Regions from separate parts of the Bradyrhizobium sp. USDA 4341 genome, predicted to be linked through region 1. Evidence: predicted binding sites of a transcription regulator. Region 1 holds the regulator's gene; each other region holds the start of a gene.
The links. The regulator PhoB, encoded in region 1, activates phosphate uptake and scavenging genes when phosphate is short. The targets are predictions, from matches to a motif close to TGTCATNNANCTGTCAT.
Positions count from the first base shown of each region.

Region 2: the regulator PhoB is predicted to act here: its motif matches at 4,727-4,743, upstream of ACVIGB_RS11615 (OprO/OprP family phosphate-selective porin).
Region 3: the regulator PhoB is predicted to act here: its motif matches at 4,198-4,214, upstream of ugpB (sn-glycerol-3-phosphate ABC transporter substrate-binding protein UgpB).
Region 4: the regulator PhoB is predicted to act here: its motif matches at 3,896-3,912, upstream of ACVIGB_RS32375 (alkaline phosphatase D family protein).

Region 1 is NZ_JBSSGO010000002.1:6,314,922-6,322,153, reverse strand. It holds gene ACVIGB_RS35980 (signal transduction histidine kinase) at 1-229, shown strand, start outside; gene ACVIGB_RS35975 (hypothetical protein) at 251-484, shown strand; gene ACVIGB_RS35970 (Hsp33 family molecular chaperone) at 522-1,523, opposite strand; gene argF (ornithine carbamoyltransferase) at 1,738-2,664, opposite strand; gene ACVIGB_RS35960 (aspartate aminotransferase family protein) at 2,664-3,869, opposite strand; gene ACVIGB_RS35955 (GcrA family cell cycle regulator) at 4,366-4,878, shown strand; gene phoB (phosphate regulon transcriptional regulator PhoB) at 5,181-5,891, opposite strand; gene phoU (phosphate signaling complex protein PhoU) at 6,022-6,738, opposite strand; gene pstB (phosphate ABC transporter ATP-binding protein PstB) at 6,836-7,232, opposite strand, start outside.
Region 2 is NZ_JBSSGO010000002.1:1,207,688-1,214,919, forward strand. It holds gene ACVIGB_RS11595 (RluA family pseudouridine synthase) at 1-523, opposite strand, end outside; gene ACVIGB_RS11600 (alpha/beta hydrolase) at 665-1,606, shown strand; gene ACVIGB_RS11605 (replication-associated recombination protein A) at 1,771-3,105, opposite strand; gene ACVIGB_RS11610 (DegQ family serine endoprotease) at 3,102-4,460, opposite strand; gene ACVIGB_RS11615 (OprO/OprP family phosphate-selective porin) at 4,805-6,403, shown strand; gene ACVIGB_RS11620 (winged helix-turn-helix transcriptional regulator) at 6,476-6,856, opposite strand; gene ACVIGB_RS11625 (zinc-binding alcohol dehydrogenase family protein) at 6,975-7,232, shown strand, end outside.
Region 3 is NZ_JBSSGO010000002.1:5,285,417-5,292,648, reverse strand. It holds gene ACVIGB_RS31080 (sn-glycerol-3-phosphate import ATP-binding protein UgpC) at 1-934, opposite strand, end outside; gene ugpE (sn-glycerol-3-phosphate ABC transporter permease UgpE) at 934-1,782, opposite strand; gene ugpA (sn-glycerol-3-phosphate ABC transporter permease UgpA) at 1,782-2,663, opposite strand; gene ugpB (sn-glycerol-3-phosphate ABC transporter substrate-binding protein UgpB) at 2,826-4,142, opposite strand; gene ACVIGB_RS31060 (CaiB/BaiF CoA transferase family protein) at 4,608-5,813, opposite strand; gene ACVIGB_RS31055 (organic hydroperoxide resistance protein) at 6,022-6,447, opposite strand; gene ACVIGB_RS31050 (MarR family winged helix-turn-helix transcriptional regulator) at 6,620-7,081, shown strand; gene ACVIGB_RS31045 (GIY-YIG nuclease family protein) at 7,097-7,232, opposite strand, start outside.
Region 4 is NZ_JBSSGO010000002.1:5,539,236-5,546,467, reverse strand. It holds gene ACVIGB_RS32395 (NADPH:quinone oxidoreductase family protein) at 58-1,038, shown strand; gene ACVIGB_RS32390 (YkvA family protein) at 1,295-1,684, opposite strand; gene ACVIGB_RS32385 (4a-hydroxytetrahydrobiopterin dehydratase) at 1,780-2,085, opposite strand; gene ACVIGB_RS32380 (TAXI family TRAP transporter solute-binding subunit) at 2,298-3,704, shown strand; gene ACVIGB_RS32375 (alkaline phosphatase D family protein) at 3,976-5,538, shown strand; gene ACVIGB_RS32370 (N-acetylmuramoyl-L-alanine amidase family protein) at 5,689-6,687, shown strand; gene ACVIGB_RS32365 (hypothetical protein) at 6,713-7,232, opposite strand, start outside.

The sequences.
Region 1 (7,232 bases):
CGGCGGACATCAAAGCCTGTTCCGCGATCAATACAACGCACTCGGCAGGCTGAACCTGGCGGCGATCGAGCGGATCGTCAGTGCGAAATACCAACGCGGTGCTGCGTTCAACCGCCAGCATCCCTATGTCGAGGTACTGTTCTCGGATATCACCGACAGCGGGGAGACCTTGAATCTGAGCGGGCTCGTGCGCGAGACCCTGCCGCCCGCGTTTCACCGGCTGAGTTGAGATCGATCCAGGAGGATTCCCATGACGACGAAGAAATCCCTACTCTCCATTGACGAACCAGAGCTGAAGAAGCCGCTGCGCGCCGACCGGCCTCCTACCGAAGGCTTCGTGATCATTGTCGACAAACACTTCAAGTCGGAGTTCGACACCGCCGAGGCTGCTGAAACGTCTGGCCGACAACTGAAGGCGGCTTATCCGATGCTTCAGATCGAAATCTACGACGCCGCCGGCAAGACCCGCACCTTGCTGAGCTGACAGGCCTGATTACCGAGCCCCGTGGGCAGTTTTCCGCCTACTCGACGCCGGCTTCCTGCGGCGTGAATTCGTAGACCGACGAGCAGAACTCGCAAGTCACGACCACCTTGCCGTCCTTGACCATCTCGGCGCGATCGTTCGGCGCAAAGCTCTTCAGCATCGACGACACCGCATCGCGCGAGCAGGAGCACTGCGCGCACAGCGTTTGCGGGTTGAAGACGCGCACGCCGCGTTCGTGGAACAGGCGGTACAACAGCCGCTCGCCGGAGAGATCGGGATCGATCAGTTCGACATCCTCGACGGTAGAGATCAGCGACTGCCCCTCGACCCAGGCGTCGTCATCCGGCACGCTGTGCGTGGCCGTGCCCTCCGGCGCATCGCCGGGATGCAGATCGGCCTGCTTGGCGCGTTCGGGGGCCTTGGGCAGGAATTGCAGCAGGATGCCGCCGGCGCGCCAGTGCAGCTTGCCGCCTTCGCCGCCGCGCATCTCCTCGCCGACTGCGAGCCGCACCCGCGTCGGAATCTGCTCCGAGCGCAGGAAATATTCATGGGCCGCCTCTTCCAGGCCGCCGCCGTCGAGCGCGACCAGGCCCTGGTAGCGGCTGGTGTTCGCGCCCTGATCGATGGTCATCGCAAGGTGGCCCTTGCCGAGCAGCTCACCCGAGCTCTGCCCGTCCTTGAGGCGCGCCACATCGTAGCGCGCATAGGCACGCAGCCGGTCGGGCGCCTGGAAATCGACGATCAGGAGCGAGACCGGACCGTCGGTCCGGGTCTGCAGGATGAAGCGGCCCTCGAACTTGACGGAGGAGCCGAGCAGCGTGGTGAGCACGATGGCCTCACCGAGCAGCTTGCCGACCGCGGGCGGATAATCGTGCTTGTGCAGGATCTCGTCGAGCGCGGGGCCGAGCCGGGTCAGCCGGCCGCGCAAGTCCAGCGCGCCGACCTCGAAGGCCAGCACGGCATCGTCGACAGGAACCGCCGAGGGCGCGCGAATGGGCGTCTCGGCCTGGATTTTGATGTCGGGGGATTGTGAAACCATGGCGCTCTATCTGGGGTCTCGGACCATGAAATAAAGGGGTTCAGCATACCGGGAATCGACGTCGTCCCTGCGAAAGCAGGGACCCATAACCACAGGATTTTGTCGCGGCACAAGGCGTCTGCCCATGTGCCTTTTTCTCAGGCCGCGGCGTCTGGGTCCTTGCTCCAGTGCGCAATTGCGCACAAGGCAGGGACGACGGCATTGATGTCGTCGACTACGCGACCGTGTCGAAACACCAGGCCAGGATGCCCTTCTGCGCGTGCAGGCGGTTTTCCGCCTCGTCGAACACCACGGATTGCGGGCCGTCGATCACCTCGTCGGTGACCTCCTCGCCGCGATGCGCGGGCAGGCAGTGCATGAACAGCGCGTCCGGCTTGGCGAGCGACATCAGCTTGGCATTGACCTGATAGGGCTTCAGCACGTTGTGGCGGTGCTCGCCCTCCTTGTCGCCCATCGACACCCAGGTGTCGGTGACGACGCAGTCGGCGCCGCGCACGGCGGCTTCCGGATCGGTGCCGAGCATGATCGGCGCACCGGTGGCCTTGATCCAGTCCCGCATCGGCTTCTTCGGCGAGAGCTCGGGCGGCGTGGCGATGTTGAGATTGAACTTGAAGCGCTCGGCGGCGTGCGCCCAGGAGGCCAGCACGTTGTTGTCGTCGCCGGTCCAGGCCACCGTCTTGCCCTCGATCGAGCCGCGGTTTTCCTCATAGGTCATGAGGTCGGCCATCACCTGGCAGGGATGCGAACGCCGGGTCAGGCCGTTGATGACGGGCACGGTGGCGTGAGCGGCGAGCTCGAGCAGCGCGTCATGGTTGAGGATGCGGATCATGATCGCGTCGACATAGCGTGACAGCACGCGCGCGGTGTCGGCGATGGTCTCGCCGCGGCCGAGCTGCATCTCGGCGCCGGTCAGCATGATGGATTCACCGCCGAGCTGGCGCATGCCGACGTCGAACGACACCCTTGTGCGGGTCGACGGGCGTTCGAAGATCATCGCCAGCGTCTTGCCTTCGAGCGGCTTCCTGCCCTTCTCATGCGCCTTCAGCTTCGCCTTCATGGCGGCTCCGGCTTCGAGCATGTTGCGCAACTCGGCGAGCGGCAGCTCGTTGATATCGAGGAAGTGACGGACCGGCTTGCTCATTATCCAGCCGCCTTCTTCGGCTGCGGCGCCGATAGCACAGAGCAGGCGCGCTCGAGCGCAGTGATCGACTGGTCGATCTCGGCCTCGGTCACGATCAGGGGCGCCAGGAACCGCACCACATTGTCGCCGGCGCCGACGGTGAGCAGCTTCTCGTTGCGCAGCGCGGCGATCAGATCGCCCGACGGCACCACCGCCTTGACGCCGATCAACAGGCCCTCGCCGCGCACTTCCGACAGCACGCCGGGATAGCGGTCGACCACGGAAGCGAGCTTCTGCTTGAGCAGCAGCGACATCTTCTGCACGTGCTCGAAGAAGCCGGGCTTGAGCATGACGTCGAGCACGGCATTGGCGGCGGCGACCGCGAGCGGATTGCCGCCGAAGGTCGAGCCGTGCGAGCCCGGCGCCATGCCGGCCGCAGCCTGCGCGGTCGCCAGCACCGCGCCGATCGGGAATCCGCCGCCGAGCGCTTTCGCCAGCGACATCACGTCCGGCGTGACGCCGGTGCGCCTGTAGGCGAACAGCTCGCCGGTGCGGCCCATGCCGGTCTGCACCTCGTCGAAGGCGAGCAGCAGGCCATGCTCGTCACACAGCGCGCGCAGCGCCTTGAAGAACGCCTGCGGCGCCGAACGCACGCCGCCCTCGCCCTGCACCGGCTCGATCAGGATGCCGGCGGTGTGCGGGCCGATCGCCTTCTTCACCGCCTCGATGTCGCCGTGCGGCACCTGGTCGAAGCCGTCCATCGGCGGGCCGAAGCCCTCGAGGTATTTCGCCGAGCCGGTCGCAGCCAGCGTGCCCAGCGTGCGGCCATGGAAGGCGCCTTCGAAGGTGATGATCCGGTAGCGTTCGGGATGGCCCTTGGAGAAGTGGTGGTGGCGGACCAGCTTGATCACGCCCTCCATCGCTTCCGCGCCGGAATTGCAGAAGAACACGAAGTCGGCAAAGCTCTGCTCGCACAGCCGCGCGGCAAGCACCTCGCCGTCCGGGCTCTTGAACAGGTTCGACATGTGCCAGAGCTTGGTCGCCTGCTCCTGCAGCGCCTTGACCAGATGCGGGTGCGCATGCCCGAGCGCGTTCACCGCGACGCCCGAGGTGAAATCGAGATAGCGGTCGCCATTGGTTGCGATCAGCCAGGCGCCCTCGCCGCGCTCGAAGCCGAGATCGACCCGGGCGAAGACGGGGAGCAGATGCGACGAGGCGTTGGTCATGGCGTTCACTGCCGGTTTGAAGCCGTCAATCGCCGCGCGCCTTGACGCCTACGCAGCAACCGCCAGCTTCGGAAAACAAAACGGCCGCCTTTGCGGGCGGCACGTGCGGGTCATTCTATGCGGCGGCCGGTAAGTGTCAATCGCCAGGAGCCGGCCTTTGCCGGCCTTCCTGCAATGCGAAACCGGCGCAATCCGGAGCATTCCCGTGCGGTGGAAAAGCCTCATAGCAATGCTTAACTTTGTGGGAACATGTGGACGCACGGCCGCGGACTCTTGCGCCAGAGTCACGCCATATTGTAGCGTTTGGCCTGTCGGGTACGACATCTCGTGCGGCAGTACTGGACCCTCTAAGTAGCCTTCGTGTCTCGTGTAAACGTTCGGGCGCAACACCGTGCCCGGCGAGGGCTAAGGGATTCTGGCCGCAGGGATATTTGTCCAGATTGGCTCGCAGCGCCGCTCCGATGACTGGCCGGCGCCATGCGAAAGGAAGAATGCGATGACTGTATTGACCTGGTCCGACGATCGCGTCGAGCAGCTGAAGAAGCTCTGGGAATCCGGCCTCTCGGCCAGCCAGATCGCGGCGGAACTTGGCAATGTGACGCGAAACGCCGTGATCGGCAAAGTGCATCGGCTCGGCCTCTCCGGCCGCGCCAAGGCCCCCTCAACGGCCGCGCCGCGGCAGCGCAAGGCCCGCCCAGCCCAGCACATGATGCGGGTGGCGCGCCCGGTCTCGCGCGGCAACACCGCGCTTGCGCACGCCTTCGAGGTCGAGATGGAGCCCGATCCGATCTCCTTCGACAACGTGGTGCCGATGAGCCAGCGGCTGTCGCTGCTCGAACTCAACGAGGCCACCTGCCACTGGCCGGTCGGAGATCCCTCGAGCCCGGAATTCTTCTTCTGCGGCGGCAAGGCGCTCGCCGGCCTGCCCTATTGCGCGCATCACTCACGCGTCGCCTACCAGCCCGCCAACGATCGCCGCCGGCCGTCGGCGAAGCCACAGATCAAGTAGCACTCGGGAAACCAGCCTGGACTGCAAAAACAAATCCCCGCGAAAGCGGGGATTTTTTTGTGTGATCGTAGCCCGGATGGAGCGAAGCGAAATCCGGGGCGGTGCTTGAAGCGGAGAACGCACTACAAACCGGCGTCGTCCCGGCGAAACCCGGGACCCATAACCACGAATGGGTGTTGTTAGAAAGTCGTCTGGCCGCTTGCCCATTGCGACGGCCGCGGCGTATGGGTCCCGGCTCCCGTGCGCAATTGCGCACTAGGCCGGGACGACGGCGTGTTGCGGCCTATGACTACTGCACGGCCTTACGGCTGTGGCTCGGCCTTCGCGAAGCGGTCGTCGAGCGCATAGCCGGCGCCGCGCACGGTGCGGATCGGATCCTGCTCGCGGCCCGGATTGAGCAGCTTGCGCAGGCGGCCGATATGCACGTCGACGGTCCGCTCATCGATATAGATGTCGCGGCCCCAGACGCTGTCGAGCAGTTGCTCGCGGCTGAACACGCGGCCGGGATGCTCGAGGAAGAATTCGAGCAGCCGATACTCGGTCGGACCGAGATCGATCGGACGTCCCGAGCGCGCCACGCGGCGCTTCTCGCGGTCGAGCTCGATGTCGCCATAGGTCAGCACGGTCGCAAGCCGCTCCGGGCTCGCGCGGCGCAGCAGGCCCTTCACCCGTGCCAGCAATTCGGGCACCGAGAACGGCTTGACGATGTAGTCGTCGGCGCCGGTGGCAAGCCCGCGCACGCGCTCGCTCTCCTCGCCGCGCGCGGTCAGCATGATGATCGGAAGCTGCTTGGTCTCGGGCCGCGCCCGCAGGCGCCGGCACAGCTCGATGCCGGACAGGCCCGGCAGCATCCAGTCCAGTACCACGAGGTCGGGAACGCGCTCCTTCAGGCGGGTGTCGGCATCGTCGCCGCGCCCGACCGTTTCGACATCGTAGCCTTCCGCATCGAGGTTGTAGCGCAACAGTGTCGTCAGCGCTTCCTCGTCTTCGACTACCAGAATGCGTGCGCTCATCGGTTTAAGTTCTCTCTCTGTGATGATCCGTTGCCCAGACGCAAACCGAAACGCTTACTTTCCTGAGCATAATCCCCGCGGAAGCGACTTGTCGTGAAGACAATCCGGCTCCGCGCCTGCGGATCATGTCCTAGGTACCCGGCACCGTGGTGGCAAAGTTGGTCATGTCGCCCTTCGGGCGCTTGTCGGTGATCTGCTGGCCCTCGATCATATAGAACACGGTCTCGGCGATATTGGTGGCATGATCGCCGATCCGCTCGATGTTCTTGGCGCAGAACATCAGATGGATGCAGAACGAGATGTTGCGCGGATCCTCCATCATGTAGGTCAGCAGCTCGCGGAACAGCGAGGTGCAGATCGCATCGACCTCCTCGTCGCCCTTCCAGACGTTCATCGCCGCCGGCAGATCGTGCGCGGCATAGGCGTCGAGCACCGACTTGACCTGCGACAGCACGAGGTCGGTCATGTGCTCAAGGCCGCGGATCAGCTTTAGCGGCTGGAAATCGCTTTCCAGCGCCGCGACGCGCTTGCCCATGTTCTTGGCGAGGTCGCCGATCCGCTCGAGGTCGGTGGCCACGCGCATCGCGCTGACGATTTCGCGCAGGTCAATCGCCATCGGCTGGCGGCGGGCGATCGTCAGCACCGCGCGCTCTTCGATGACGCGCTGCAGATTGTCGATCTCGATGTCGGCGGCGACCACGCGCTTGCCGAGCGCGACGTCGCGACGGATCAGCGCGTCGACCGACTCGGTGATCATCCGCTCGACGAGGCCGCCCATCTCGGCGACCAGGCGGGTCAACTCCTGCAGGTCGCTGTCGAATGCCTTGGCGGTATGTTCAGAAGCCATCGCTTGTCTCCCTCATGATCCCGGGGATCATGATTTGGTGTCCTCAGTTTCGCACGATCCGATCGAAAAACCGGTGCCCACTTTTGCGGATCATGCGCTAGCCGAACCGGCCGGTGATGTAGTCCTGGGTGCGTCGATCGCTCGGCGAGGTGAATATCTTGTTGGTGTCGTCGAACTCGATCAGCTCACCGAGATACATGAAGGCGGTCTTGTCGGAGACGCGCGCCGCCTGCTGCATGTTGTGGGTGACGATCGCGATCGTATAGTCCTCGGAGAGTTCCTGGATCAGCTCCTCGACCTTGGCGGTCGAGATCGGATCGAGCGCCGAGCACGGCTCGTCGAACAGGATCACCTCGGGCCGCACCGCCACGGTGCGCGCGATGCACAGGCGCTGCTGCTGGCCGCCGGAGAGCGACAGGCCGGAGGCGTTCAGCTTATCCTTGACCTCGTTCCACAGCGCGCCGCCGCGCAGCGCCTTCTCGACCCGGTCGTCC
Region 2 (7,232 bases), 5.1 Mb from region 1:
CTGCGGGCTTGTTCAGCACCATCACGTCGGCGTCCTCGAACAGGATCATGTCCTTGAGATCCTGGAGGGTCTTCTTCGCCGCTTCGGAGAGACTGGCAGCTGCCTTCGGCGTATCGAGGCGCAGCGGCGGAATGCGGACGCTCTGCCCTTCTTCCAGCCGGTCCTTGCTGTCCGCACGCTTGCCGTTGACGCGCAACTCGCCCTTACGGACGATGCGCTGGATGTGGGAAAACGACAGGCCGGGGAAACGCGCCTCGAGAAAGCGGTCGACGCGCATGTTGTCCTCGTCCGCCGTCACCACCACGGTCTGCACCTTGGTAGGCAACGGCGGCGGCTCGGCAACGCTCGTCTCCGGCTCGGGCACGAATGGCTTGGGCGCCCGCTGCTTGTCGCCGAGGCGCACCGCCGGCTTGCCGCCCGCACGATGCGCCGGCCCCCGCTCGGCTGCCGGGCCGCGATGGGGACGCGCGCCTTTGACGCGGTCGGCGGCTGGGCGGAGAGGTCTCTTGACGCGGCGGCTCATGGGGTTGCAACTCCGAAGTTAAGCCCGTGGGTAGCGCAAATGCCGCGAATCGTCACGGCGAAATCGGTACGAATCCGGCGCAACATCGGCCATGTTCGGCCGCAATCGGCAATCGACGGGAGCCGTGGAAGGAGCTTTGGAATGAGACTGGCGGTATCGGCTTTGGCGGCGGCCCTGATGCTCTCCGGACCGGCGCTGGCCCAGCAAGGCCCGATGCCGGAAGATCTGGCCTGGAAGCTGCTGGAACTCGGACGCGTCATCGACCCGCCCAAGACGGCCGCACTCTACGCGCCGCTGCAGCAGAAGGAGCCCTATCAGGGCGTCAAGGTCGAGCGCGACGTCAAGTATGGCCCTGCCGACCGCCATTTGCTCGACGTCTTCACGCCGGACACCGCCGCGGCGGCGATCCGGCCGGTGCTGATCTACATCCATGGTGGCGGCTTCATTGCCGGCAGCAAGCGCAACCCCGGCAGCCCGTTCTACGACAACGTCATGCTGTGGGCCACAAAGAGCGGCTTTGTCGGCGTCAATGCCACCTATCGCCTGGCGCCGGCCTTTCCGTGGCCGGCGGGCGCGGAAGACATGGGCGCGATCGTGCAGTGGGTCGCGGAGAATATCGGCTCCCGCGGCGGCGACCCCAGCCGCATCTTCCTGATGGGCCAGTCGGTCGGCGCGATCCATGTCGCGAGCTACGTCTCGCACAGCGAATTCCACAAGGTGAAGGGCGGCGGGCTTGCCGGCGCGATCATGGTGTCGGGCATCTACGATCTGACCGCCTCGCCCGCCGGCGATGCCGAGCTCGCCTATTACGGCTCCGATCCGTCGCGCTACGCCGAACGCTCCTCGCTGCAAGGCCTGCTCGCAAGCCCGATCCCGTTTCTGATCACCGCGGCCGAGCTCGATCCACCGCGCTTCGTCGAGCAGTTCGAGCTGTTGAAGCAGGCCAGCTGCAAGCGGCCGAGCGGCTGCGTCCGCAGCTTCATGCTGCCGCAGCACAGCCACACGTCGGAGGTCTATGCGATCAACACGCCGGACACCCGGCTGACGGACGAGATTTTGGAGTTCGTGAAGAGCGTCAAGTGACGCGCTAGAGCAATATGAAGTTATGGGCCGTCGCAGCGGGCGCTGTCAAAATATCGAGAACAACCCCATGCAAAGTAGCCGGCGGCGGCCGGCGTGCCAAGCAACTTGACACGTCGGGCAACTCAGAGATATATTTCTATTATTCCGAAGTCACGCAAGTTGCATTAGCTCCCGCCCCGCTCCTTGCGCAGCCGGTTCCAGTAATCCAGCCGCTTGCGGATCTCGCGCTCGAAGCCGCGGTCGGGCGGATCGTAGAAGGTCTGGCGGCCGAGCGCTTCCGGGAAATAGTCCTGTCCGGAGAACGCGTCCGGCGCGTCGTGATCATACTGATAGCCGGAGCCATAGCCCTCCGACCTCATCAGCTTGGTCGGCGAATTCAGGATGTGTTTTGGCGGCAGCAGCGAGCCGCCCTGCTTTGCGGTCTGCATCGCAGCGCCGAACGCAGTGTACACCGCGTTCGATTTCGGCGCGGTGGCGAGATAGACCACGGCCTGTGCGATCGCGAGCTCGCCCTCCGGCGAACCCAGGAAATCATAGGCATCCTTGGCGGCGTTGCAGACCGCCAATGCCTGCGGATCGGCAAGACCAATGTCCTCGACCGCCATGCGCACCACGCGCCGCGCCAGGAACAGCGGGTCCTCGCCGGCATCAAGCATGCGCGCGAGATAATACAATGCCGCATCCGGATCGGAGCCGCGCACCGACTTGTGCAGCGCCGAGATCAGATTGTAGTGGCCGTCGGCCGACTTGTCGTAGATCGGCGCGCGGCGTTGCAGGATGGCCTGCAACTGCTCGGCGTTGAACACCTCGCCCTTGCGCGCGGCGCGCCAGACCTCTTCGGCTAATGTCAGCGAGGCGCGGCCGTCACCGTCGGCCATCCGCACCAGAACGGCGCGCGCTTCCGCATCGAGCGGCAAGGCCTTGCCCTCGATCTTCTCGGCATTGGCAAACAGCCGTTCGATCGCGGCGGTATCGAGCGAGTGAAACACCAGCACGCGGGCGCGCGACAGCAGCGCCGCGTTGAGCTCGAACGACGGATTCTCCGTGGTGGCGCCGACCAGCACCACGGTGCCGTCCTCCATCACGGGCAGGAAGGAATCCTGCTGCGCGCGGTTGAATCTGTGCACCTCGTCGACGAACAGCAGCGTGCCCTTGCCGGTCTCGCGCCGGGCGCGCGCGGCATCGAACGCCTTCTTCAGGTCGGCGACGCCGGAGAACACCGCGGAGATCTGCTCGAAATGCAGCTCGGTGGCGTCGGCCAACAACCGCGCCACCGTGGTCTTGCCGGTGCCGGGCGGTCCCCAGAACACCAGCGAGCCCAGCGTGCGCGTCTCCAGCATGCGGGTCAGCGCACCGTCGGGGCCGAGGATGTGATCCTGACCGACGACATCGGCCAGTGTGCGCGGGCGCAGCCGGTCCGGCAGCGGGTGTGGCGCATCCTGCTCCATCCCCGCCGCGGCGAACAGGTTGTTGGCCTCGCGCGGTTGCTTGGGACTCATCCGCCGAGCGTCACGTTGATCTGCTGGCCACCACGCACCAGCGTGATGCGCCAGATCCGCGACCCCGCCTTCGACACCTTGTCGAGGTCGCTGGTTCGCACGATCTTCTCATTGTTGACCGCAAGGATGATGTCGCCCTTCTGGAAGCCGACATTGGCGGCCGTGCCGTCATCGGCGAGCTCGGTGACGACGACGCCCTCGGCACCGGCGTCGAGATGCAGCTCATCGGCCAGCGCCGGCGAGATGTTGGCGACCTTGGCGCCCTGGAACGGAGAACGCGCGGTCAGCACGATCTCGTCGCGGTTTGTGTCGGGCGCGGTCTCCAGCGGCACGGTGACCTTCACCGGCTTGCCGGCGCGCTGCACCTCGATCTCCGCATTGCCGCCGAGCGGACGGGTCGCGAAGCGGTAGTCGAACGCGTTGGGATCGTCGATGGCCTGGCCGTCGATCCCGACGATCAGATCGGACAGCTTGAGCCCGGCCTTCGCCGCCGGGCTGTTGGGCGCGACGTTGGCGACCAGCGCACCGGTCGGCAGCTTCAGCCCGAGTGTCTCCGCGATCTCCGGCGTGACGGCCTGCAGCCGCGCGCCAAGCCATGGTCGCTTCACCGCCTTGCCGCCGCTCTTGGCGGAGGCCACCACCACGCGCACCATGTTGGCGGGGATTGCAAAGCCGATGCCCTGCGAACCGCCGGAGCGCGAGAAGATCGCGGTGTTGATGCCGGCGAGCCGGCCGGTCATGTCGACCAGCGCGCCGCCCGAATTGCCGGGATTGATCGCCGCGTCGGTCTGAATGAAGAATTGATAATCCGTGATCCCGACTTGAGTGCGCGCCAGCGCCGAGATGATGCCGTGCGTCACGGTCTGGCCGACGCCGAACGGATTGCCGATCGCCAGCACGACGTCGCCGACCTGCAGCTGGTCCGAATTGGCGAAGTCGAGCGTCGCGAACTTCTCCCTGTTGGTCTCCTTCAGCCGCAGCACCGCGAGGTCGGTGCGGCTGTCCTTCAGAACGATCTCGGCCTCGTATTCGCGCTTGTCGGCGAGCGAGACCTTCACCTGGTCGGCGCCCTCGATCACGTGATTGTTTGTGACCACGAGACCGGAGCCGTCGACCATCACGCCGGAGCCGAGCGAGCGCTGCATCTGCTCGGGCTGCTGCCCCGGGACGCCGAAGAAGCGGCGGAAGATCGGATCGTCCAGAAACGGATTGCGGTTCTGCACCGTCTTGGCCGCGTAGACATTGACCACCGCCGGCTGCACCCGCTGCACGATCGGCGCATAGGACAATTGGAGCTCGGCCTGCGAGGACGGCACGCGGCGGTCCTGGGCCGCGGACGGGGACAGATTCCCCATGAGAGCCAATGTGCACAGAGCGGATATGGCAGCGAAACGGACAGGTCGGAGCATTCTCACCTCTCGTGGAAACGCCGGAATATAGGCGTGTTCGCCGGGCAATTGAAGGGCGCCCGGCCGGATAACTGGCCCCCGCCGGATCGGTGCAAAACCGTCGGCAGCGGCGTTGAAGCGCGCCGCCAAACTTCTATGATGACTGTCATCTCACTGCGCCGCTCCGCTTGTTGCCTGCGGACAACAAGCGGAACTGCGATGCTAGGCGGCGCTGTCGTGCGTCAGTCACGATCAACTCCTAGGACGTTTCAGTGAGTGAGTGGGGAATTCAAACAGAACAGGGGTGCACAATGGGTGCGACAAAAGTTGGTGCAATCGCCATAGGGCTCGCAGGGGCGCTCGCGGCCTCGCCGGCCTATTCGCAATCGGCCGGAGGCGGCAGCGACGCGGAGATCGCGCTGCTGAAGCAGCAGCTGAAGATGCTCGAGCAGAAGCTCGACAAGCTGCAGAAGCAGACCAATGCCAATACCGCGACCGCAGCCAGCGCGAACGCCAACGCGAAGGCGGCGGATGCCAAGGCCGCGCGGGTCGCAAGCGCCAACGCCGCGATCCCGGTCAAGGGCCCGGTCGCGCCGTCGGGCGTCGTGGTGACGCTGCCGAACAACCGGCCGACGATCTGCACTGCGGATGAACAGAACTGCGTTGCGATCACGAGCCGCGTGCACTGGGATGTCGGCGGCTACGACTATCGGCCGAACACCGCAAGTACCTCGCCGCAGAAGCTCGACAGCGGCGAGAACCTCCGCCGCGCCCGCATCGGCATCGTCGGCAAATTCTTCGGCGACTGGAATTACGCGCTGATCTACGACTTCGGCGGCTCGTCCGACGGCTTCGGCGGCGCGGCACCGGGATCGCTGCCCGGCGGCGGCACGTCCGGCGTCGAGAATGCCTATCTGAGCTACACCGGCTTCAAGCCGTTCGGCGGCAAGATGGCGATCGAAGGCGGCATCATGGACATCCCGTGGACGCTGGACGAATCGACGAGCTCCAACGACATCCTGTTCATGGAGCGCGCCTCGGTCGGTATCATCGCACAGAACATCGCAGCCGGTGACTTCCGTTCGGGCGCCGGCACCCGCTGGTGGAACGACCAGCTCTGGGTCGGCGGCTATGTCACGGGACCGACGACGGGCGCGATTCACTCCGCGTCGTCAGCCGCGCCGGCCGGCACGTCCGAGCAGTATGGCGGTGTCATCCGCGTCGCCGGCAATCCGATCAGCGGCAAGAACTACTCGGTGCATATCGGCGCCGATGCGGAATGGCTGGTCCAGCCGCCGCGCAACCAGCTCACCCAGGCGCAGACGCTCACGCTGAACGACCGGCCCGAGCTGCGCATCGACCCGACGACGCTGATCTCGACCGGTACGATTGCCAACGTCTCGGGCGCGCAGGTCTACGGCGTCGAGGCGGCGGCGACCTACGGCCCGTTCATCGCGCAGGGCGAGTACTATTGGTTCAATGTCGACCGCTCTGCGAATACCGGGCTGCCGCCGTTCGGCGCGCCGAGCCTGAAATTCGACGGCGGTTATGCGCAGGTCGGCTACGTGCTGACCGGCGAGAACCACGCCTACAATCCGGCAACGGCCTCCTATGGTGGTATCAAGCCGCACGATCCGTTCTCGCTTGCCGGCGGCGGCTGGGGCGCCTGGGAAATCGCCGGCCGCGTCAGCACGATGAACCTCAACGACCAGGTCGGCCAGGCCGTCGGCATCGCGGGCGGACGGCAAACCGTCTACACCGCCGCGCTGAACTGGTACGTCAACAACAACGTCCGCTTCATGCTGAACTACCTGCACGGCGACATCGCCAAGCAGGCCTCGGCGACCTCGCCTGTGGATGCCGGCTCGAAGTTCGACGCGGTCGCGCTGCGCACGCAGGTTGCGTTCTGACGCGATCTGATCAGCGCCGACAACAATGGCCGGGAGCGACACGCCGCTCCCGGTCTTCTTCATTACAAATTGTCAGGCCGCGCGCTTCGACTTCTTCACAACGACCTCCGGCACCGGCGCGCAGGACAGCCGTTCCTGATGGCCCTCGCCCCAGGCTTTCAAAATATCGATCACCGGACGCAGGCTCTCGCCGAGTTCGGAGAGCGTGTATTCGACCCGCGGCGGCACCTCGGCGTAGACCTTGCGGGTCACGAGGCCGTCGTCCTCGAGCGCCCGCAGCTGCTTGGTCAGCATGCGCTGGGTGATGCCGGGCATTCGCCGCCGCAACTCGCCGAAGCGCTGGGTGCCGGCCTGCAGATGATACAGGATCACGCCCTTCCACTTGCCGTCGATCAGGTCGAGCGCCGCCTCGACCGCGCAGCCCGGCCGGCGCGCGAAATTCTTCCGTTTCATCGGTAATTTCCCAATAGTATACAAACAGGGACTAGTTCCCTGATTTTACAGTACTTGCCAAAAGGACGCCAGCACGACAGGTAAGGCGGCAGGCAATCGCCCACCACGGAGACCAGGCATGAAGGCCGTCGGATATCAAAAATCGCTGCCGATCGAGGCGGCGGATTCGCTCGTCGATTTCGAGATCGCCAAGCCCGAACCGAAGGGACGCGACGTCAGGGTCGCGGTGAAGGCCATCTCGGCCAACCCGGTCGACTACAAGGTGCGCAAGCGCGCGGCGCCGACCGACGGCAGCTACAAGATCCTCGGCTTTGACGCGGCCGGCGTGGTCGACGCCGTCGGGCCCGACGTGTCGCTCTTCAAGCCCGGCGATGAA
Region 3 (7,232 bases), 1.0 Mb from region 1:
CGGCGATGGCCCGTTCCTCGCGCTGGCGGCTGCCGTAGACGAAGGTCTCGGCGCCGACATGCTCGATCGCCTCGACCGTCAGGCCGAGCGCGACGCCGCCGGATGCGGTCTCGCCCGTGACCACGAAATCCTCCGGCCGGATGCCGACGATGCCGGCGCCGTCGGCGCCCGCGATCTGGGACGTCAGCTCGTCCGAGCGCAGCGGCATCAGGTTCATCGGCGGGGCGCCGATGAAGGAGGCGACGAAGGTGGTCGCCGGCTTCTGATAGATTTCGAGGGGATTGCCGATCTGCTCGACCTGGCCGCCATTCATGACCACGAGGATGTCGGCGAGCGTCATCGCCTCGAGCTGGTCGTGGGTGACGTAGATCGAGGTGGTGTTGAGCCGGCGCTGCAGCTTGCGGATCTCGACCCGCATCGCGATGCGCAGCTTGGCGTCGAGGTTCGACAGCGGCTCGTCGAACAGGAAGACTTTCGGCTGGCGCACGATGGCACGGCCCATCGCGACGCGCTGGCGCTGGCCGCCGGAGAGCTGCCGCGGCTTGCGCTCCAGCATCGGCGAGAGCTCGAGCACGCGCGCGGCTTCCTCGACGCGGGTCTTGACCTCGGCTTCGGCCATGCCGCGGTTGCGCAGGCCGTAGGCCATGTTGTTGTAGACGCTCATATGCGGATAGAGCGCGTAGTTCTGGAACACCATCGCGATGTCGCGATCGGCAGGCTCGATCTGGTTGACGATGCGGCCGCCGATGTCGATCTCGCCGCCGGTGATGGTCTCGAGCCCCGCGACCATGCGGAGCAGCGTGGACTTGCCGCAGCCGCTTGGGCCGACCAGCACGCAGAACTGGCCGTCGCCGACGTCGACATCGACGCCCTTGATGGCCTCGAAGCCGCCGGGATAGGTCTTGCGGACGCTGCGCAGCGTGACGTTAGCCATTACTTTTCCGTCTCCACCAATCCGCGCACGAACAGTTTCTGCATCACGACGACGACGAACACCGGCGGCAGCATCGCGAGCAGCGCGGTCGCCATCACCACAGGCCATTCGGTCAGCGCATCCGTCGTGGTGATCATCTTGCGGATGCCGACCTGGATGGTCTGCATGTCGTCGCGCGTGGTGATCAAAAGCGGCCAGAGATACTGATTCCAGCCGAGGATGAAGAGGATCACGAACAGCGCGGCCATGTTGGTGCGCGACAGCGGCAGCAGCGTATCCCAGAAGAAGCGGAACGGGCCCGCACCGTCGATGCGCGAGGCCTCCAGCAACTCATCCGGCACGGTCATGAAGAACTGCCGGAACAGCAGCGTCGCGGTGGCCGAGGCGATCAGCGGCAGCGACAGGCCGGCATAGCTGTCGAGCAGATGCAGGTCGGCGACGATCTTGTAGGTCGGATAGATGCGCACCTCGACCGGCAGCATCAATGTGATGAAGATGATCCAGAAGATCGCCATCCGGAACGGAAATCGGAAATAGACGATCGCGTAGGCCGAGATGATCGAGATCGCGATTTTGCCGATCGCGATCAAGAGCGCCATGATCAGCGAGTTCAGCATCATGTTGAGCACCGGCTCGCGGGTCGAGCCGCTCGTGCCGACAAACAGCGTCTGGTAGTAGGTCTCGAGGAAATGGCCGCCGGGCAACAGCGACATCTGGCCGTTGGCGATGACGGCGTTGTCCTGGGTCGAGGCGACGATCGCCAGATAGACCGGGAAGGCGACGATCGCGATCCCGATCCACAGGATGGCGTGAGCCAGATAGCGCTGGAAGCCTTCCTCCTCGACCATCAGTAGGTCACCTTGCGTTCGACGAAGCGGAACTGGATTCCCGTCAGCACGACGACGATGACCATCAGGATGACCGACTGTGCCGCGGAGGAGCCGAGATTGCCGCCGAGCAGGCCGTCCGTATAGACCTTGTAGACCAGCGTTTCGGTCGCCTTGCCGGGGCCGCCGCGGGTCATCGTGTCGATGATGCCGAAGGTGTCGAAGAAGGCGTAGACGATGTTGATGACCAAGAGGAAGAAGATGGTCGGCGACAGCAGCGGGAAGATCACGGTCCAGAACCGCCGCATCGGGCGGGCGCCGTCGATCGCGGCGGCCTCGATCACGCTCTTCGGGATGCTCTGCAGCCCGGCGAGAAAGAACAGGAAATTGTAGGAGATCTGCTTCCAGGCCGCGGCGAGGATGATCAGGGCGGCGGCCTGGTCGCCGTCGAGCAGCGGATTCCAGTCAACGCCCATGGCGCGCAGATAGCGCGACAGCACGCCGAGCGAGGGGTGCAGCATGAACACCCAGAGCACGCCGACCACCGGTGGGGCGACGGCATACGGCCAGATCAGCAGCGTGCGGTAGAGCGTCGAGCCGCGCAGCGGCTTGTCGGCCATCACCGCGAGCAGCAGCGCGAACGACAGCGAGGAGACCGCGATCGCGAACGAGAACGCGAAGGTTCGGACGATTGCCGCGAAATAGGCCGGGTCCTTGAACAGTTCGAGATAGTTCTCGAACCACACGAAGGTGGTCGAAAGGCCGAAGGCATCCTGCAGCAGGAAGGATTGAATCACCGCCTGCGCGGCCGGCCAATAGAAAAAGATCAGGACGATCGCGAGTTGCGGGGCAACCAGCGCGTAAGGCAACAACTTTGATTGGAAAACCGATTGCTTTTGCATGATCTCATAAGAATTGGCAGGCCGCGCGTTTGCGGCCTGCCGGGTGCCTAAAGCATGATCCGGAAAAGTGCGAAGCGGTTTTCCGAAAAGATCATGCTCAAACAAGAAGCTAAGGCGCGGTGACGATTCAACCCGATCTTCATCGCGCTTTAGCGCATCATGTCAGTGGACGGCGGTCTTTTCAAACTGCCGCAGCATCTGGTTGCCGCGCTCGACGGCCGAGTCCAGCGCCTGCTTGGCGGTCTTCTTGCCGGCCAGCGCCTGCTCGATCTCCTCCGACCACATGTCGCGGAGCTGCACCATGTTGCCAAGGCGCAGACCGCGAGAATTCTCGGTCGGCTCCTTGTTGGTGAGTTCGAGCAGCGGGGTCTCGAGATAGGGCTGGTCCTTGTAGAAGCCCTCTTCCTTGGCCTTGGCGTAGGCTGCCTTGGTGATCGGCAGATAGCCCGAGGCCTTGTGGATCCAGATCTGGCGGTCGGTGTCCGAGAGGAAGGTCAGGAACTTGGCCACGCCCTTGTATTCCTCGGCCGACTTGCCGCCCATCACCCAGAGCGAGGCGCCGCCGATGATCGAGTTCTGCGGTGCGCCCTTGGCATCGGGATAATAGGGCATCGGCGCAGCGGTGAAGTTGAACTTGGCCTGCGCCTTGACGTTGCCGAAGAAGGCCGACGAGGTCAGGTAGATCGGACACTCGCCCGCGGTGAAGCGGCCTTCACCGGTGTTGGTGCGGCCGGCGTAGTCGTAGGTCTTGTCCTTCTGCAGCTCGACCAGATTCTCGAGATGCTTGACCTGCAGCGGGCCGTTGAATTCGAGCACGGTGTCGAAGCCGTCGAGGCCGTTGGCTTTGCTCGCGAGCGGCACGTTGTGCCAGGCCGAGAGCTGCTCGAGATTGACCCAGGTGACCCACGAGCCGGAGAAGCCGCAGGTGGTGTAGCCGGCCGCCTTCAGTTTCTTGGCGTCCTCGAACACTTGCGGCCAGGTCTTCGGGATCTCCGCGATGTTGGCCTTCTTCAGCGCATCGAGATTGACCCACATCACGGTCGACGACGAGTTGAAGGGGAACGACAGCATCTCGCCCTTCGATGTCGAGTAGTAGCCGGTGATCGCGGGCAGATAGACGCTCGGATCGAACTTCTCGCCGGCGTCGGCCATCAGCTTGTAGACCGGTTTGACGGCGCCGGTGGCGGCCATCATCGTCGCGGTGCCGACCTCGAAAACCTGCATGATGTGCGGGGCGTTGCCGGCGCGGAATGCGGCGATGCCGGCGTTCATGGTGTCGGCGTAGCCGCCCTTGTAGGTCGGGATCACCTTGTAGTCGGACTGCGAGGCATTGAAGTCGTTGGCCAGCTTGACGATGACGTCGTTGTTGGCGCCGGTCATCGCGTGCCACCACTGAATCTCCGTCACCGCAAATGCAGGCGACGCGAATACAAGCGTGGCAGCGGCTGCCGCAGCAGCGCCGAGTCGTCTGAAAATCATCAAAAGCCCCTCCGGTTGGAACACCATCTTTCGTTGGGCGCGTTATCAGCGCCGGATGACGTTCAAATGACCGTATAAACGAAAGCCATGGTACGGGGGAAGCCGAAGCAAAGGGAAGCGCTAAAAAAGGCGGAGATTGCAGCCCACGTGCGTGCGGTGCAACGCCGGACGCGACGTTGCACCGCAGGGGCCGACGGTTCTCGAAGACACAGACTCCGCATCACCTCGCCCCGCGCGCGGGGAGAGAGGCGTAGGCCGCCTTGGGCGGCCGTTCTCAAGAACGCCGAAGCGGAGCTTCGGCTATGACGCATCGTTAGATGCGTTCCGGGTGAGGGGGATTCTCCGCAGACGCCGCTACTGTCGTATACGCGGAGACAGCCCCTCACCCCAACCCTCTCCCCGTAAGAACGGGGCGAGGGAGTGCACCGCCATCGCGGTCGCTATTCGACGTGATCTCCTGACGCGTCAGCGCTTGCGCTGGGGACCGCAGACCACGCCCTTGTCGACCAGGCCGTTGATCTCGTCCTTGGAGTAGCCGAACTCACCGAGTACTTCCGCAGCGTGCTGGCTGAACTTCGGTGGCGTGCGGCGCAGGCTCGGCTTGGTGCGTTCGAGGCGGATCGGCGAGGCGACGCCCTTGTACCAATCCTTCTCGATGACATCGCCGCGATGGATCGTGTGCGGGTTGGTCAGCGCCTGGTCGATCTTCTGTACCGGGCCCGCTGGCAGGCCGGCGGCGAGCAGCCGGTTGCACAGCGGCTCGGCCTCGTGCTGGCTGAACACCGCGGCAAGCTCGGCCCGGAGCGCATCGCGGTTGGCGATGCGGTCCTTGTTGCGGGCAAAGCGCGGGTCGGTGCCGAGCTCGGGCTTGCCGATCTCCTTGGCGAGCTTGCGGAAGGTGCCGTCATTGCCGACGCCGATGAAGATGTTGTCGGTCTTGGTCGGGAAGATCGCGTAGGGCACGAGGTTGGGGTGCTCGTTGCCGGTGAGCGACGGCGGCTTGCCATGCATGAAATAGTTCGCGGTGTGCGGATGCATGATCGCAAGCCCGGTCTCGTACAGCGTGGTCTCGATGAACTGGCCGAGCCCGGAGCGCTGCCGCTCCGACAGCGCCATCAGGATGCCGATCGCCGCATAGAGCCCGGTCGTGATGTCGACCAGCGGCACGCCGATGCGCATCGGGCCGCTCTCCGGCGAGCCGGTCGCCGCGATCATGCCGGTCATCGCCTGGATGATCGCGTCATAGCCGGGATTGCCGCCGCGCGGGCCGTCGGCGCCGAAGCCGGAGATCCGGCAATGCACGAGGCGCGGAAATTTCGCGCGCAGCACGTCATTGCCGATGCCCCATTTGTCGAGCGTGCCCGGCTTGAAGTTCTCGATCAGCACGTCGGCGGTTTCGAGCATCTTCATCAGCACTGCGCGTCCACCCTCGGAGGCGAGGTCGAGGCCGATCGAGCGCTTGTTGCGGTTGATGCCGACGAAATAGGCCGCGTCCTCCTCATGGAAGGGAGGTCCCCAGTCGCGCACCTCGTCGCCGGCGGGCGGCTCGACCTTGATCACGTCGGCGCCGTGGTCGGCAAGGATCTGAGTGCAATACGGGCCGCCGAGCACGCGCGTCAAATCGATCACGCGCAGTCCGGTCATCGCGCCCGTAGCCGCTGGGGTATTCATGGAAACAACCTTCGCTCAGTTGGGATCAGAAAACGAGGGTCCCAGAGCTAACGGTCTTCAGGCGAGGCAGCAATGCTCTCATCGGCGCAGGCCCATGCAGCAGGCGGCCCGTGCGTTCGCCAAGCGAACTGGCATCCGCAATGCAATGCTCTCCTGAAATGCAATAGTCCGCCACGCGGCACGTGGCGGACTATTGGCAAGGAGTAAATTAGACGACGCTCAGCTTGACGTCGACATTGCCGCGGGTCGCGTTGGAATACGGGCACACCTGGTGGGCCTTCTCGACCAGCGCTTCGGCATCGGCGCGGGAAAGGCCGGGCAGCGAGACGGCGAGATCGACGGCGAGGCCGAAGCCGCCTTCCGAACGCGGGCCGATGCCGACCGTCGAGGTCACGGAGGCGTCGGCGGGAACCTTGGGGCCGCCCTGGGAAGCCACGAACTTCATGGCGCCGATGAAGCAGGCGGCATAGCCGGCTGCGAACAGCTGTTCCGGATTGTTGCCGGCACCACCGCCGCCACCGAGCTCCTTCGGGGTCGTGAGCTTGACGTCGAGCGCGCCGTCGAGCGTTGCCGCATGGCCGTCGCGGCCGCCGGTTGCCTTGGCGCTGGTCTTGTAGAGCACGTTCACAGACATCGTGGTCTCCCTTGGGTTTGGACTTCAGCTTGAATTCGACGAGCCATGTATTGCATCCAATTAGATTGTGCGCAATATAAATTATGCGGCCTCACATTTAATTGTTCGCAATTGAATCCGCGGTCCTGTGAGCCCAGAATGACCCGGAAACGAGATGGATTCGATGGGAATCATGGTCAGGAAACAGACGGCGGCGGATCAGGCGCTGCGGCTCGACAACCAGATCTGCTTTGCGGTCTATTCGACCGCGCACGCCTTCAACCGCGTCTACAAGCCGCTGCTCGACCGGCTCGGGCTGACCTATCCGCAGTATCTCGTGATGCTGGCGCTGTGGGAGCGCGACGACGTGCCGGTGAAAGACCTCGGCGAGCGCCTGTTCCTGGATTCCGGCACGCTGACACCATTGCTGAAACGGCTGGAGGCGGCGGAGCTGATCAAGCGGACCCGCAGCACCGAAGACGAGCGGGTCGTGCTGATCGCGCTGACGCCGCAGGGCCACGCGCTGCGTGAAAAGGCCAAGGCCGTTCCGCAGTCGATCCTCGCGGCCTCGGACTGCACGGTTGGCGAGTTGATGGCGATGAAGGATGAGATCGTCGCGCTGCGCGACCGGCTCAATGCGGTGCTGGGGGAGTAGCGAGCTTGGAGGTTGCTAGAGGCGCTTCTTGGCGAAGGCGCGGCCGGAGTGGGATTTAAGATACTTCTCGAATGCCAGGGCTTTGTACTTGTCGGGAAAGGCGCAGTACCAGACGAGTTGCCAAGGCTTGAATTTTGAGGTGTGCGCGGAT
Region 4 (7,232 bases), 780 kb from region 1:
GAAGCTTGTAGTCCAAGATCTTGCAGCTCTTTCTGCGTCCGAAACTCAGGTGTGTCCATGAAAGCCATCCTCTGCTCGCAATACTGTCAACCCGACGATCTCGTGCTGGCTGACGTGCCCGATCCGGTGGCCGGTCCGGGCGAAGCCGTGATCGCGATCAAGGCGGCGGCGCTGAATTTCTTCGACATCCTGATGATCCAGGGCAAGTACCAGATCAAGCCGCCGTTCCCGTTCTCGCCGGCTGCCGAAGTCGCCGGCGTGATCGAGAGCGTCGGCGCCGGCGTCACTGATCTGAAGGTCGGCGACCGTGTCGTTGCGTCATGCGGCCACAACGGCGCGCGCGACAAGATCGCGCTGCCGGCGAATACGATCGTGAAGATTCCCGACAATCTCGATTACGACCGCGCCGCCGGCATCATCATCATCTACGGCACCGCGCTGCATGCGCTGGAAGATCGCGCGAGCCCGAAGCCGGGCGAGACGCTCGCGGTGCTGGGCGCCGCCGGCGGCACCGGCCTTGCCGCGTGCGAACTCGGCAAGTTGATGGGCCTCAAGGTGATTGCCTGCGCATCGTCGGACGAGAAGCTCGCATTCGCCAAGCAGCACGGCGCCGAGCTGACGCTGAACTACGCCAAGGAAGATCTTAAGGAGGGCCTGCGCAAGCTGACGAACGGCAAGGGCGCCGACATCGTGTTCGATCCGGTCGGCGGCTCCTATGCCGAGGCCGCGCTGCGCTCGACCGCATGGGAAGGCCGCTTCCTGGTGATCGGCTTTGCCGCGGGCGACATTCCGAAGATTCCGCTCAACCTTGCGCTGCTGAAGGGCTGCGACATCCGCGGCGTGTTCTGGGGCGCATGGGCGCGGCTGAACCCGGAGAAGAACCGCAAGAACCTCGAGAAGCTCGTGCAGTGGACCGCGGAAGGCAAGATCTCCTCGCATGTCGACCGCACCTTCCCGCTGTCGCAGACCGCGGAAGCCTTGAAGGTGCTCGCCGGCCGCAAGGCGATGGGCAAGGTGATCCTGCATCCGGGCAGTTGAGCTGAGATCGCGTAGCCCGGATGGAGCGCAGCGAAATCCCGGACCGCTCGATCGATTGGTGAAAAAACCCGGATTACGCTTCGCTTCATCCGGGCTACGCATCCTCCAACCTCCCCTTGAAAAGGGGAGGTCGCTTTGCTCGCAGAGCAAAGCGGGTGCGGATCTGCTCTCTCCGCAGATACAGCGTCGCCTGCGGCTGACCCCCATCCCGACCTTCCCCCTTTCGGGGGGAAGAAGAGAGAGAGCGAAAGTCACTCTACGCCTGCGGTGCTCCCTCTTCCGGCACTCCGCGCTTCAGTGCGGCGCGCGCGGCATCGCGGTGCTCCGGGGTGATGTGGCTGGCCACCATGCGGATCGCGGTTGCGAGCACGGCGGCATCGTCGGTGAAGCCGAGCACCGGCAGCATGTCCGGGATGAAATCGAACGGCAGGATGAAATAGGCGATCGCGCCGAGCAGCGCCGCCTGGACATGGCGCGGCGTCTGCCGGTCGAAGGCGCAGTAATAGGCCGCCAGCAGATCCTCGGCGAACGGCAGCCGCGCCACCACTTTCTTGAACTTGATCCAGAAGCGGCGGCGCACGCTGTCCGGGTCCCGCGCCAGCCGGTCGGCAGGCCCGAACCCCACGCCGGTGTCGGTCGATGGCATCGCCAGGTTCCCTTTGGCGCCGCGCGACGGATCGGCGGCGGACGATCCGAATCTGGGGACGTCGGCCAACCGGCGCAAGGTTGCGCGCGGCCGGGTCAGTTGACCCCGAGCTGCCTCGCGATCGCGTTCATGGCCTTGGCGAGGTCGATATCGCGCTTGGTCACCCCGCCGACATCGTGGGTCGCCAGCACGACCTCGACCGTCTTGTAGACGTTCTTCCATTCGGGGTGATGGTCGCTCTTCTCGGCGACCAGGGCAGCGCGCGCCATGAAGCCGAAGGCCTCGTTGAAGTCCTTGAACACGAAGGTCTTTGCGATCGCCTCGCGTCCGGCCAGCTCCGACCAGCCGGCCAGTTCCCAAAGCGCGGCCTTCCTTGCTTCCGCTGACAGCCTTTCGACCATGGCAACCCTCCCGTTTGACGCCGACCTTAGCCTAACAACCGGCCTCCGGGGTGGGATCCATGCCGAAAATAAGGCCGAAATAGCGTCCTATCGCCGCTGGTAACCATGACGGAGATGTAACATCTGTGGCTCCAGGAATTTGCTACAAATGCACAATGTGTGCGCGTTGGTAGTTTTGCGAGATTGAGCCCCGACGATTGTTTGCGAGATCGATGACAGACGGCTCCGCCAGCATATCGCCCAAGCCGCTGCGCTCTGCAAAGCGACGGCTGATGTTCGTCTTGATCGCGGGGGCGCTCGCCATCGTCGGCGCGACGATCGCCGGGTATTATTTCGCGGTGCGTCCGGTGACGCTGCGGATCGCGGTCGGCCCCGCAAGCAGCGATGACCTCAAGGTCGTGCAGGCGCTGGCGCAGGCCTTCAACAACCAGCAACACACCCAGGTCAAGCTGCGCCCAGTGCAGACCGACGGCGCCACCGCCAGCGCGCAGACGCTGGCCGACGGCAAGGCCGACCTCGCCATCATCCGCGGCGATCTCGAGGTGCCGAAGAATGCACAGGCGGTCGCGGTCCTGCGCAAGAATGTCGTGGTGATGTGGGTGCCGCCCGCAGCCAAGGGCAAGGGCCGCAAGGCCGCAAAGATCACCAAGATCGCGCAGCTTGGCGGCCGCAAGATCGGCGTCGTCGGCCGTACGCCGGCCAACGTCAATCTGCTGAAGCTGATCCTGCAGCAATACGGCGTCGACCCGATGAAGGTCGAGATCGTTCAGTTCCCGGCCAATGAGGCGGTCGAGGCCATCAAGAACCTGAAGGCCGACGCCTATCTCGCCGTCGGCCCGGCCAACAGCAAGCTCACGATCGATGCGATCACGGCGTCGACCAAAGACGGCGGCGAGCCCACCTTCCTGCCGATCGACGCGTCCGAGGCCATCGCGCAGAACCATCCGGCCTATGAGGCCGCGGAAATCCCCGCCGGCTCGCTCGGCTCGGCCGACCGGCCCGACGATGAGGTGAAGACGATCAGCTTCTCGCACCATATCGTCGCGCGAAAGGGCCTGTCGGACGCGACGGTCGCGGCATTCACCCGGCAATTGTTTGCGATCCGGCAGTCGCTCAAGAACGATTTCCCGCTCGCCGCCAAGATCGAGACGCCCGACACCGACAAGGACGCCACCATTCCGGTGCATCCGGGCGCGGCCGCCTTCGTCGACGGCGAAGAGAAGACCTTCCTCGACCGCTACAGCGATTACATCTGGTGGAGCCTGATGGCGTTCTCGGCGATGGGCTCGGCCGGTGCATGGTTCGCCGGCTATCTCAAGCAGGACGAGCGCAACACCAACACCTCGCAGCGCGAGCGCCTGCTGGAGATGCTGAAGGCCGCGCGGCAGAGCGATTCGACCGACGAGCTCGACCAGCTGCAGGCGGAAGCCGACGACATCCTGCGCCACACGCTCGACTGTTTCGAGCACGGCGCCATCGAGGAAGGCACGCTGACCGCGTTCAACATCGCGCTCGAGCAGTTCCACAACGCGGTGGCCGACCGCAAGGCGCTGCTGCTCAGCATGCCGCAGAACTTGCAGCGGACTGCGAGCCAGTTCAGGGCGGCCGGCACGGCGTAGGGCTTACCCTCCCATCTCTCCACGAGCTCTCCTTCGCCTCTCCCGCTTGCGGGGGAGGCCGCATTGCATCGCAGATGCAATGCGGGTGGGGGCTCTCTCCGCGCTACGACTCGTGGAGAGAGCCCCCACCCCACCCTCCCCCGCAAGCGGGAGAGGGAGCCTTACAGACGTGCCACCTCACGCGGCCTCCCTGTAATCTCTCCGTCATGGAATTTTTCTAGGTCTGTGCTCGCCCGCGGCGCATTGTCGCTGTGACCTGAGGAGGCTCCCCATGACGATCCGGTTCTCGCGAAAACTGACCCGCCGACGCTTTCTCTCCACGGCTGCTGCGGCCGGTGCCGGCGTGATCGCGATGCCCTATCTGTCGCGCGCGGCCGACCGCCCTGTGATCACCCATGGCGTGCAGTCCGGCGATGTCGGCGTCGACGGCGGCGTGGTGTGGGCGCGTGCGGACCGTCCCTCGCAGATGATGGTCGAGGTCGCGACGTCAGACTCGTTCAAGAACGCCCGTGTGCTGCCGCCGATCACGGCGCTGCCCGAGAGCGACTTCACCGCCAAGATGCTGCTGGAGAACCTGCCCTCCGGCCAGGACATCTTCTACCGCGTCCGCTTCCGCGACCTCGCCCATATCGACGTTGTCGGCGAGCCCGTGGTCGGCCGCTTCCGCACCGCGCCGAGCGATCGCCGCGACGTCTCCTTCGTGTGGGGCGGCGACGTTGCCGGCCAGGGCTGGGGCATCAATCCCGACGACGGCGGCATGATCACCTTCGCCGCGATGAAGAAGCACGCCCCGGATTTCTTCCTGCATTCCGGCGACACCATCTATGCCGACGGCGTCATCACCGCCGAGCAGAAGCAGCCCGACGGCAAGATCTGGAAGAACATCACGATCCCGGAGAAGGCCAAGGTCGCGGAGACGCTCGACGAATACCGCGCCGCGCACAAATACAATTTCCTCGACACCAATCTGCGCGCCTTCAATGCCGAGGTGCCGATCTTCGTGCAGTGGGACGACCACGAGGTGACCAACAACTGGTCGCTGTCGAAGCAGCTGCCGGCCGCCTACAAGGAGCGCGACATCAACGTGCTCGCGGCGCGAGCGGCAAAAGCCTTCCACGAGATGTATCCGATGCGCGAGAGCATCGTCGAGCCCGGCCGCGTCTATCGCACGCTGAGCTACGGTCCGCATCTCGACGTGTTCATGCTCGACGAGCGCAGCTATCGCGGCCCCAACGGTCCGAACCTGCAGGAGACCTACGGTCCCGATGCCTATTTCATCGGGCCGGATCAGATGGCCTGGCTGAAGCGCGCGCTGCTCAACTCGCGCGCCACCTGGAAGGTGATCGCCTCCGATATGCCGCTGTCGCTGATCGTCTATGACGATGCCGCCAACAAGAAGGGCTCGGAAGCCTTCGCGCAAGGCGACGGCCCGGCACGCGGCCGCGAACTCGAGATCGCCGACATCCTGCGCTTCATCAAGACGGCCGGCATCGCCAACACGGTGTGGCTGACCGCGGACGTGCACTATGCGGCTGCGCATTACTACAACCCGAACAAGGCCCAGTTCCAGGAATTCGATCCGTTCTGGGAATTCGTCTCCGGCCCGCTGCATGCCGGCACATTCGGTCCGAACGAGCTCGACAACACGTTTGGTCCCGAGGTGAAGTTCATCAAGGCGCCGGGCGAAGCCAACCAGAACCTGCCGCCGTCGGCCGGCATGCAGTTCTTCGGCCACGTCAAGATCGACGGCAAGAGCGGGCAGATGACGGTGAGCCTGCGCGACCGCGTCGACGCCGAGCTGTGGGCGATCACGCTCGATCCGAAGCCGGTGTAATCAGGTCGCAGCCGCGACGGAACCGGCCTCTCTGTGCTGAACGCCCTTGCCTCAAGGCAGGGGCGTCGCGATTGACGGGGGATGGACGTCACCGGCCTCTTCCGGTACCGATATCAGAGCCGTTATGCTGGGGGCCCGGAGGGGCGGAGCATGAGGCGCTGCGAATTGATTCGCGTGCTCGGTGGCATCGTCGTGGGGCTTCGGCCGCACCGCTTGCTTGTCGTCGCGATCGCCATGTTCGCGCTGCTGCCGATTGAAGCCGGCGGTGCCGGCTGGCTGCCTGATCTCTTCAAGAGCTCATCGAAGCATCCCAAAGCGCCAAAGCGCGCGAAATCGGCAAAGCCGGCCAAATTGGCAAGGCACCACGCGCCATCAAAGCCCCGCGCCACACGGCTTGCCGCCCTCGGGCCGGTCGCCCTGCCGCCTTCCGTTCCCAAGCCGGCCGCAGCCAAATGCGATCCCTCGACATTACGGATCGTCCTCGATGTGGGACATACCGCTGAATCGGAAGGCGCGATCAGCGCGCGCAATGTCGCCGAGTTCACCTTCAACCTGCGCCTTGCGCGGCTGATCGAGGAAAAGTTGAAGGCCGAAGGCTTTGCCGAAACCAGGCTGCTGCTGACCGAAGGCAAAGCGAGGCCCAGCCTCTTCAGGCGGGTCGCCGCCGCAAACAACCTGCACGCGGATCTCCTGCTGTCGATCCATCATGATTCCGTGCCCAACAAGATGCTCGAGGACTGGGAATTCGAGGGAAAGAAGCGCCATTTCAGCGACCGCTTCAGCGGCTACTCGGTGTTCGTCTCCCGCAACAATCCGGACTTCAAGACCAGCCTGCTGTTCGCCGAGCTGGTCGCCGGGGAATTGAAAGCTGAAGGGCTGCAATATGCCGAGCAATACAGCCAGCCCGTCATGGGCCACGACCAGCATCCCCTGCTGAACAAGGACACCGGCGTCTACAGCTACGATAAGCTTATCGTGCTGCGAAAGACCGCGATGCCCGCCGTCCTGCTGGAGGCGGGCTCGATCATCAACCGGGACGAAGAACTCAAGATGGACTCGCCCGAGCGCCGCAATGCGATCAGCAGCAGCGTCGCTTCTGCCGTCAAGGAATTCTGCGAGCCGCGATGGGCGCTCCTCGGCCCGCTCTGACCCCAAGCGATCGGCACTTCCCGGCTCAGCCCGGTTTTCCGGCCTTGGTCTCCGCGAATTTGGCCAGCGCCTGTTCGAATTTGGGGCTGAAGAGCCACATCGCATCGAGGATTTCGCGGAAGCTCGCGGATGTCCTTGCCCGGTCGGCTCGACCGAAAGCGAAGACGCTGTTGTTTCGCAGATATCCCATGATCCTGGGCTCGGAAATTCTGTAATTGACGAGGTCGCCTGACTTCAGCGCGGACCTGGTCGGGCTGGGAATGATCTGGATGAGCTCGAAGAGCTTCATTTGATCGATCGGATTGGGCAGCGCCTTTGCGATCGCCGGGACCTGCGGGAAAATATCCGCGTGCTCGTTCATGAGCGCATCGCGCACCGCGGTCCAGTGATTGAACCGGTGATCGAGATTGCCGACACGCGCTTCTTCCATGTCGTCGCGACGGCTGAGCGCAGGATCGAGGGCCGCGATCGATTGCTTGATGGCGGCCCACTTCTTTCGACCGTTGCGATCTTCGGACGGGCCGGTCTGCAGGCTGCCCTTGTAG